3 regions of the Pseudomonas sp. IT-P74 genome follow, and region 1 is predicted to be linked to each of the others. Evidence: predicted binding sites of a transcription regulator. Region 1 holds the regulator's gene; each other region holds the start of a gene.

Region 1 (2,263 bases):
CCATCGATGGCGTCGAAATCGATAGGGGCGTCCAGGTGCATCAATGCACTGATGGGCGAAACACAGCCCTTGAGACGGCAATGTGGAATGGCGATGCCATTGCCAAACCCGGTGGAGCCGAGTTTTTCACGGGCGATCAGTGCCTCGAAGACATCTTGCATCTCCAGGGCCGGCACTTCGCGGGCGATCAGATTGGCAATTTGTTCGAGGGCTTTCTTTTTACTGCCTCCCGGCACGTTCACCAGGGAACGGCCGGGGGTCAGGATACTTTCAAGTCGGATCATGGGTAGGGAGTGTTAACGACCGGTTGCGCCCTGGAGGAGGCTCTGGGTCTTTTCCTTATGCTTTTTGAGTTGTTTATCCAGCTTGTCGGTGAGTGCGTCGATCGCGGCGTACATATCGGTATGTTCCGCGTTGGCGACCACTTCATTCCCGGGAATATGCAGCGTGGCTTCGATTTTCTGCTTCAGTTTTTCGACGGTCATCGTGACCTGCACATTAGTGATCTTGTCGAAATGTCGCTCCAATCGTTCGAGTTTTTCGCCGATGTAGGTGCGAAGAGGTTCGGTCACTTCCAGTTGGTGTCCACTGATGTTGACTTGCATACAGCTTCTCCTTCGTTGCCAGTGCATAAAGCGGTAGATCAGATGATCTACCACTGGAACGCTGTGGCGTGGCTCTACATCAACCGCTTGCGTTCGCTCGAAGGCGCGATCCCGAGGGATTCGCGGTACTTGGCGACGGTGCGGCGAGCCACCTGAATGCCTTGTGCCTCCAGTAAACCAGCGATCTTGCTGTCACTCAACGGCTTTTTCTGATTTTCCGCTGCAACCAGTTTTTTGATGATCGCCCGGATCGCCGTGGACGAGCATTCGCCGCCTTCGGAGGTGCTTACGTGACTGGAGAAAAAGTACTTCAGTTCATAAATGCCCCGGGGGGTGTGCATGAACTTCTGGGTGGTCACCCGTGAAATCGTCGATTCATGCATGCCGACCGCTTCGGCGATGTCATGCAGGACCAGCGGCTTCATGGCTTCGTCGCCATATTCGAGGAACCCGCGCTGATGCTCGACGATCTGGGTGGCAACCTTCATCAGGGTTTCATTGCGGCTTTGCAGGCTCTTGATGAACCAGCGGGCCTCCTGCAACTGATTGCGCATGAAGGTGTTGTCGGCACTGGTGTCGGCGCGGCGCACGAAACCGGCGTATTGGGCATTGACCCGCAGCCGTGGCACCGACTCCTGATTGAGCTCCACCAGCCAGCGCTCGTTGTCCTTGCGCACGATGACGTCAGGAACGACATACTCGGCTTCGGTGGACTCGATCTGCGAGCCCGGGCGCGGGTTGAGGCTCTGGACCAGTTCGATGACCTGGCGCAGTTCGTCTTCCTTGAGCTTCATGCGACGCATCAACTGGCTGTAGTCGCGGCTGCCAAGCAGGTCGATGTAATCGGTGACCAGGCGCTTGGCCTCGGCCAGCCAAGGGGTCTTGGCAGGCAGCTGGCGCAATTGCAGCAGCAGGCATTCGCCCAGGTTGCGGGCGCCGATGCCGGCAGGCTCGAATTGCTGGATGCGGTGCAGGACGGCTTCGATTTCGTCCAGTTCGATGTCCAGTTCCGGGTCGAAGGCTTCGAGGATCTCCTCGAGGGTTTCGTCCAGGTAACCTTGATTGTTGATGCAGTCGATCAGGGTCACGGCGATCAGGCGATCGGTGTCGGACATCGGGGCCAGGTTCAGTTGCCACAGCAAGTGGCTCTGCAGGCTTTCGCCGGCCGATGTGCGGGTGGTGAAGTCCCACTCGTCATCGTCGTTGCTGGGCAGGCTGCTGGCGCTGGTCTGGTAAACGTCTTCCCAGGCAGTATCGACGGGAAGTTCGTTGGGAATGCGTTCGTTCCAGTCGCCTTCCTCAAGGTTATCAACCGTAGGGGCGCTTTCCTGGTAGGAAGGTTCCTGAATATCCGTGTTGGGCTTTTGTTCGGCGTTGTCGGCCAAGGGGTCGGAGTTGTCGAAGTCGTCGCCTTCTTCCTGGCGTTCGAGCATCGGATTGGACTCCAGGGCCTCCTGGATTTCCTGTTGCAGGTCCAGGGTCGACAATTGGAGCAGGCGGATGGCCTGTTGCAGCTGCGGTGTCATCGTCAGCTGCTGGCCCATTCTCAAGACTAGCGATGGTTTCATGGCAGGGGCTTAACACCTTATTCGCCGGCGCACATGCGCCATCCACTACAGGGCGCCGGGGCGCCAAACTTAAGCAAATTATATGCCTGA
Region 2 (2,263 bases), on a different contig from region 1:
ACAGCCTTGTCACCGGGTGCAATGACCGAACGCCCCACCAGCGAAGAAGCCTGCAATGCCTGGGACGAGTTGTAGTTGCTGGCCAGCCCGCTCACGGTGTCGTTGAGCGAGGTGATGCCTTCCAGGCTGCTGAACTGCGCCAACTGGGCCACGAAAGCACCGTTGTCTTGCGGCTCCAGCGGGTTCTGGTTTTTCAGCTGGGTCACCAGCAACTGCAGGAATGCATCCTTGCCCAGAGCTTTGTTGCCCGTGGCGCTGCCGGTTGCCGACGCAAGACCATCAGTCGTGGTGGTGGTCTTGACCGAAGAGTTGGCCAGGATGTCCTTGAGGCTCAAACCACTGGTGGAATCGGTAACACTCATCTGAGTCGCCCCTTATCACTGACCGAGGGTCAGGACCTTCTGCATCATGGTTTTGGCGGTGTTCATCATTTCGGCGTTGGTCTGGAACGAACGGCTCGCGGAAATCATGTCGGCCATTTCTTCAACCACGTTGACGTTCGGGTAGTAGACGTAACCCTTGGCATCGGCCGCCGGATGGTTCGGCTCGTAGCGCGCTTCGAGGTTGCTCTGGTCTTCGACCACACCCAGCACCTGCACGCCCTCACCGGCGGCGTCCTGGCTCTGGAACAGCGAGTCGCTGCCGCCGCTCTGCCCGCCCTGGAACATGGTGGCGAATACCGGGTGGCGCGCACGGTAGGTCTGGTCGATGCTCGACGAGACGGTCTCGGCGTTGGCGATGTTCGAAGCGACGGTGTTCAAGCGCGTGGTCTGCGCACTCATGCCGCTACCGGCAATGTTGAAAACACTGGATAGAGACATGGCTTACTCTCCGCGCAGGGCTGACACCAGCCCTTTGAATTTGCTGTTGAGCAGGGTGAAGCTGGCCTGGAAGCCGATCGCGTTTTCCGCGTAGTTCGACTGTTCAAGTTGAGCATCCACGGTGTTCTGGTCGATCGACGGTTGCATCGGCGTGCGATACAGCAACGATTCGTCGCCATTGCCCAGGCCTTCAGCCTCGATATGACGGCTGTTGGTCATGTTCAAGGCGAAGGTGCCGCTTTTGGTTTTCTCGTTCTGCTCGGCGAGCACTTTCGAGAAGTCCAGGTCCCGAGCCTTGTAGTTCGGGGTATCGGCGTTGGCAATGTTATTGGCCAGGACTTCGGCACGCTGGGCGCGGAAGCCCAGGGCTTGTTCGTGGATACCGAGCGCTTTATCGAAGCTGATGCTCATGTCGGGAAACCTTCGGGTGACCTGATTTTTCGTAGGATCAACTTAGCAAGCCCCATGCCAATTCAAAAACCCCCGAAAACCGGGGCTTTCCCGGACATGGCAACGCGGCAATGCCAGAAAAGCGGCAACGGTTTTCCGCCGCATGCCGCTTTTCTGCCGCCTCCTCACCCTTTCAGAACACCACCGGCCACTGTGGGAGCGAGCCTGCTCGCGATAGCGGTTTATCTGGCAACGTTGAGTTCAACTGTCAGGACGCCATCGCGAGCAGGCTCGCTCCTACAGGAGAATGCAGTGCTGGCGAAAAATCAGCAGACAAAAAAACGGGAGCCCCTGAGGACTCCCGTTTTTTTGACAACACCAACAGAATCACTTCGCCTGGTAAATGATCCCCGGGCTGCACTGGACCATCTGGTAATGATCCGGCAAGCCGTTCAGCGCTTCGGAAGCACCGAGGAATAGATAACCGCCCGGCTTCAACGTGCTGTGGATGCGCAACAGGATGTCCTTCTTCACCTCGGCGGAGAAGTAGATCAACACGTTGCGGCAAAACACGATGTCGAACTTGCCGAGGGCCGCATAGCTGTCCAGCAGGTTGAACGAGCGAAATTCCACACGGCTCTTGATCGGTGCCTTGATCGCCCAGCGCCCCGGCCCTTTCGGGTCGAAGTAACGCTGCAGCCGCTCAGGCGACAGACCGCGGCCGATGGCCAGGCTGTCGTACTCGCCGGTCTTGCAGTTGTTCAGCATGGTGCCGGACAGGTCGGTGGCAACAATCTGCACCCCCATCCGCAACTGGCCCATGTTGACCCGTTCGAACTCGTCGATGGACATCGACAGCGAATACGGTTCCTGGCCCGACGAGCACGCTGCCGACCAGATGCGCAGGCGCTGGCCGGGACTGGCCTTGATCGCTTCGGGCAGTACCTTGTTCTTCAAGACTTCAAACGGGTAAGTGTCACGAAACCACAGGGTTTCGTTGGTGGTCATGGCATCCACCACCTGCTCGCGCAAACCGCTACGCGGCTGGGTCT
Region 3 (2,263 bases), on a different contig from region 1:
TGCGGGTCTTGCCAGCGGTGGCCAAGGCCGTCGGCGTACTCGCCCAGCAAGCGTGGTTCGATGCAGTCCAGTGGTGCGTCAAGGTACTGCGCGGCACTGAGCAATTGTGCGGTACTGCGGCGATTCTCGGTGCTTTCTTCGATGAAGCGGCTGGCTTCCAGAACCGCCATCACCAGTACCCGCGCGGTATTGGGGTATTGCTCGACGAACGCACGGGTGCAGCCGAGGACCTTTTCCGGATGATCGGGCCAGATGTTCTGCGTAGTGGCCAGGGTAAAGCCGAGATCCTGCTGTACGGCGCTGGCGGACCAGGGTTCGCCGACGCAAAACCCGTCGATTCGTCCAGCCCGCAGGTGCGCGACCATCTGCGGCGGCGGCACCACCACGCTGTCGACATCCAGCAGCGGGTGTATGCCTTGGCTGGCGAGCCAGTAATACAGCCACATGGCGTGGGTGCCGGTGGGAAACGTCTGGGCGAAGGTGAGTTTTGAGCGAGTTTGGTGCACGTGCCGATCCAGTGCTTCAGGACTGGTCACTCCAAGCGCTTGCAAACCGCGGGACAGGTTGATGCTCTGGCCGTTCTGATTCAGGCCCATCAACACGGCCATGTCGGTCGCGGCCACGCCGCCTATGCCCAGGTGAACGGCGTAAATCAGGCCATAGAGGCTGTGGGCGGCGTCGAGTTCGCCGCTGACCAGTTTGTCCCGCAGGTTGGCCCAGGACGACTGACGCTTGAGGTTCAGGGTCAATCCGTGGGGCTGGGCGAAGCCCTGGGTGGCGGCGACAACCACCGAGGCGCAGTCGCTCAGGGCCATGAAGCCGAGATTGATTTCGGTTTTCTCCGGGGCATCGCTGCCATTGACCCAGGCCAGAGGGCCGGCTGACGGTTCGTTCATCGCGTGTTCACCTTGCAAAAAAAACGTCGTCCCGAGTTCTTGCATGAGCAGGCCGGGGACGACGCCATTGTCTTTGCACCCATTCCGTCGTTGGCATGGGTGTTGGTGCCCAGAGTGGTGCAAGGCATATGCCATTAACCGCTGATTTGATCACGCGCCTCGCTTGCCACCCCGTTGCCCGGCTATAATCGCCGCCTCAATTCGCCGCCAATCGAGTCAAATCCGCCCATGTACACCCTGGCCCGTCAGCTGTTGTTCAAACTCTCCCCGGAAACCTCCCACGATCTGTCCCTGGACCTGATCGGCGCGGGCGGGCGTCTTGGGCTCAACGGCTTGCTGTGCAAGGCCCCGGCGAAGCTGCCGGTGAATGTCATGGGCCTGGACTTTCCGAATCCGGTGGGGCTGGCCGCGGGCCTGGACAAGAACGGCGCGGCCATCGACGGTTTCGCCCAGCTGGGTTTCGGTTTTGTCGAAATCGGTACCATTACGCCGCGTCCGCAGCCGGGCAATCCGAAGCCACGTTTGTTCCGCTTGCCGGAAGCCGAGGCGATCATCAACCGCATGGGCTTCAACAACCTCGGCGTCGATCACCTGCTGGCCCGCGTGGCGGCGGCCAAGTACAAAGGCGTGCTGGGCATCAACATCGGCAAGAACTTCGATACGCCGGTCGAGCGTGCCGTGGACGACTACCTGATCTGCCTGGACAAGGTCTACGCCCACGCCAGCTATGTGACAGTCAACGTCAGTTCGCCGAACACACCGGGCCTGCGCAGCCTGCAATTCGGTGACTCGCTCAAGCAGTTGCTGGCCGATCTGGCCGAACGCCGCGCGGAACTGGCATTGCGTCATGGCAAACATGTACCGCTGGCGATCAAGATTGCGCCGGACATGAACGACGAAGAAACCGCACAAGTTGCGCAAGCGCTGATCGAAACCGGGATGGATGCCGTCATCGCCACCAACACCACCCTGAGCCGCGTAGGCGTCGAAGGCATGGAGCATGGCGAAGAAGCCGGCGGTCTGTCCGGTGCGCCGGTTCGTGACAAGAGCACCCACACCGTGCAAGTGCTGGCGTCGGAGCTGGGCGGGCGTTTGCCGATCATTGCGGCGGGCGGCATTACCGAAGGCAAGCACGCGGCAGAGAAAATCGCCGCAGGCGCGAGCCTGGTGCAGATCTACTCGGGCTTCATCTACAAAGGCCCGGCGCTGATTCGCGAGTCGGTAGACGCCATCGCAGCGCTACGCTGATCCCCTGTAGGAGCGAGCTTGCTCGCGATGGTCGGTAACGATGACGCGTGATTTCTGGATGCACGCGGTGTTCTCGGGTCCATCGCGAGCAAGCTCGCTCCTACAGGGGATTGTTTGGA

What was found. The regulator sigma-54, encoded in region 1, starts transcription at its own class of promoters, with help from an activator protein. The targets are predictions, from matches to a motif close to ANTGGCATNNANNTTGCTNT.
Region 2: the regulator sigma-54 is predicted to act here: its motif matches at 1,275-1,294, upstream of flgB (flagellar basal body rod protein FlgB).
Region 3: the regulator sigma-54 is predicted to act here: its motif matches at 1,013-1,032, upstream of ACM6J5_RS04900 (CmpA/NrtA family ABC transporter substrate-binding protein).

What each region holds. Positions count from the first base shown of each region.
Region 1 covers NZ_CATKQD010000093.1:148,639-150,901, reverse strand. Annotated here, with positions in the region: gene ptsN (PTS IIA-like nitrogen regulatory protein PtsN) at 1-284, opposite strand, end outside; gene hpf (ribosome hibernation-promoting factor, HPF/YfiA family) at 297-605, opposite strand; gene ACM6J5_RS28435 (RNA polymerase factor sigma-54) at 680-2,173, opposite strand.
Region 2 covers NZ_CATKQD010000033.1:393,314-395,576, forward strand. Annotated here, with positions in the region: gene flgD (flagellar hook assembly protein FlgD) at 1-362, opposite strand, end outside; gene flgC (flagellar basal body rod protein FlgC) at 378-821, opposite strand; gene flgB (flagellar basal body rod protein FlgB) at 825-1,232, opposite strand; gene cheR (protein-glutamate O-methyltransferase CheR) at 1,599-2,263, opposite strand, start outside.
Region 3 covers NZ_CATKQD010000005.1:61,303-63,565, forward strand. Annotated here, with positions in the region: gene ACM6J5_RS04900 (CmpA/NrtA family ABC transporter substrate-binding protein) at 1-896, opposite strand, end outside; gene ACM6J5_RS04905 (quinone-dependent dihydroorotate dehydrogenase) at 1,125-2,144, shown strand.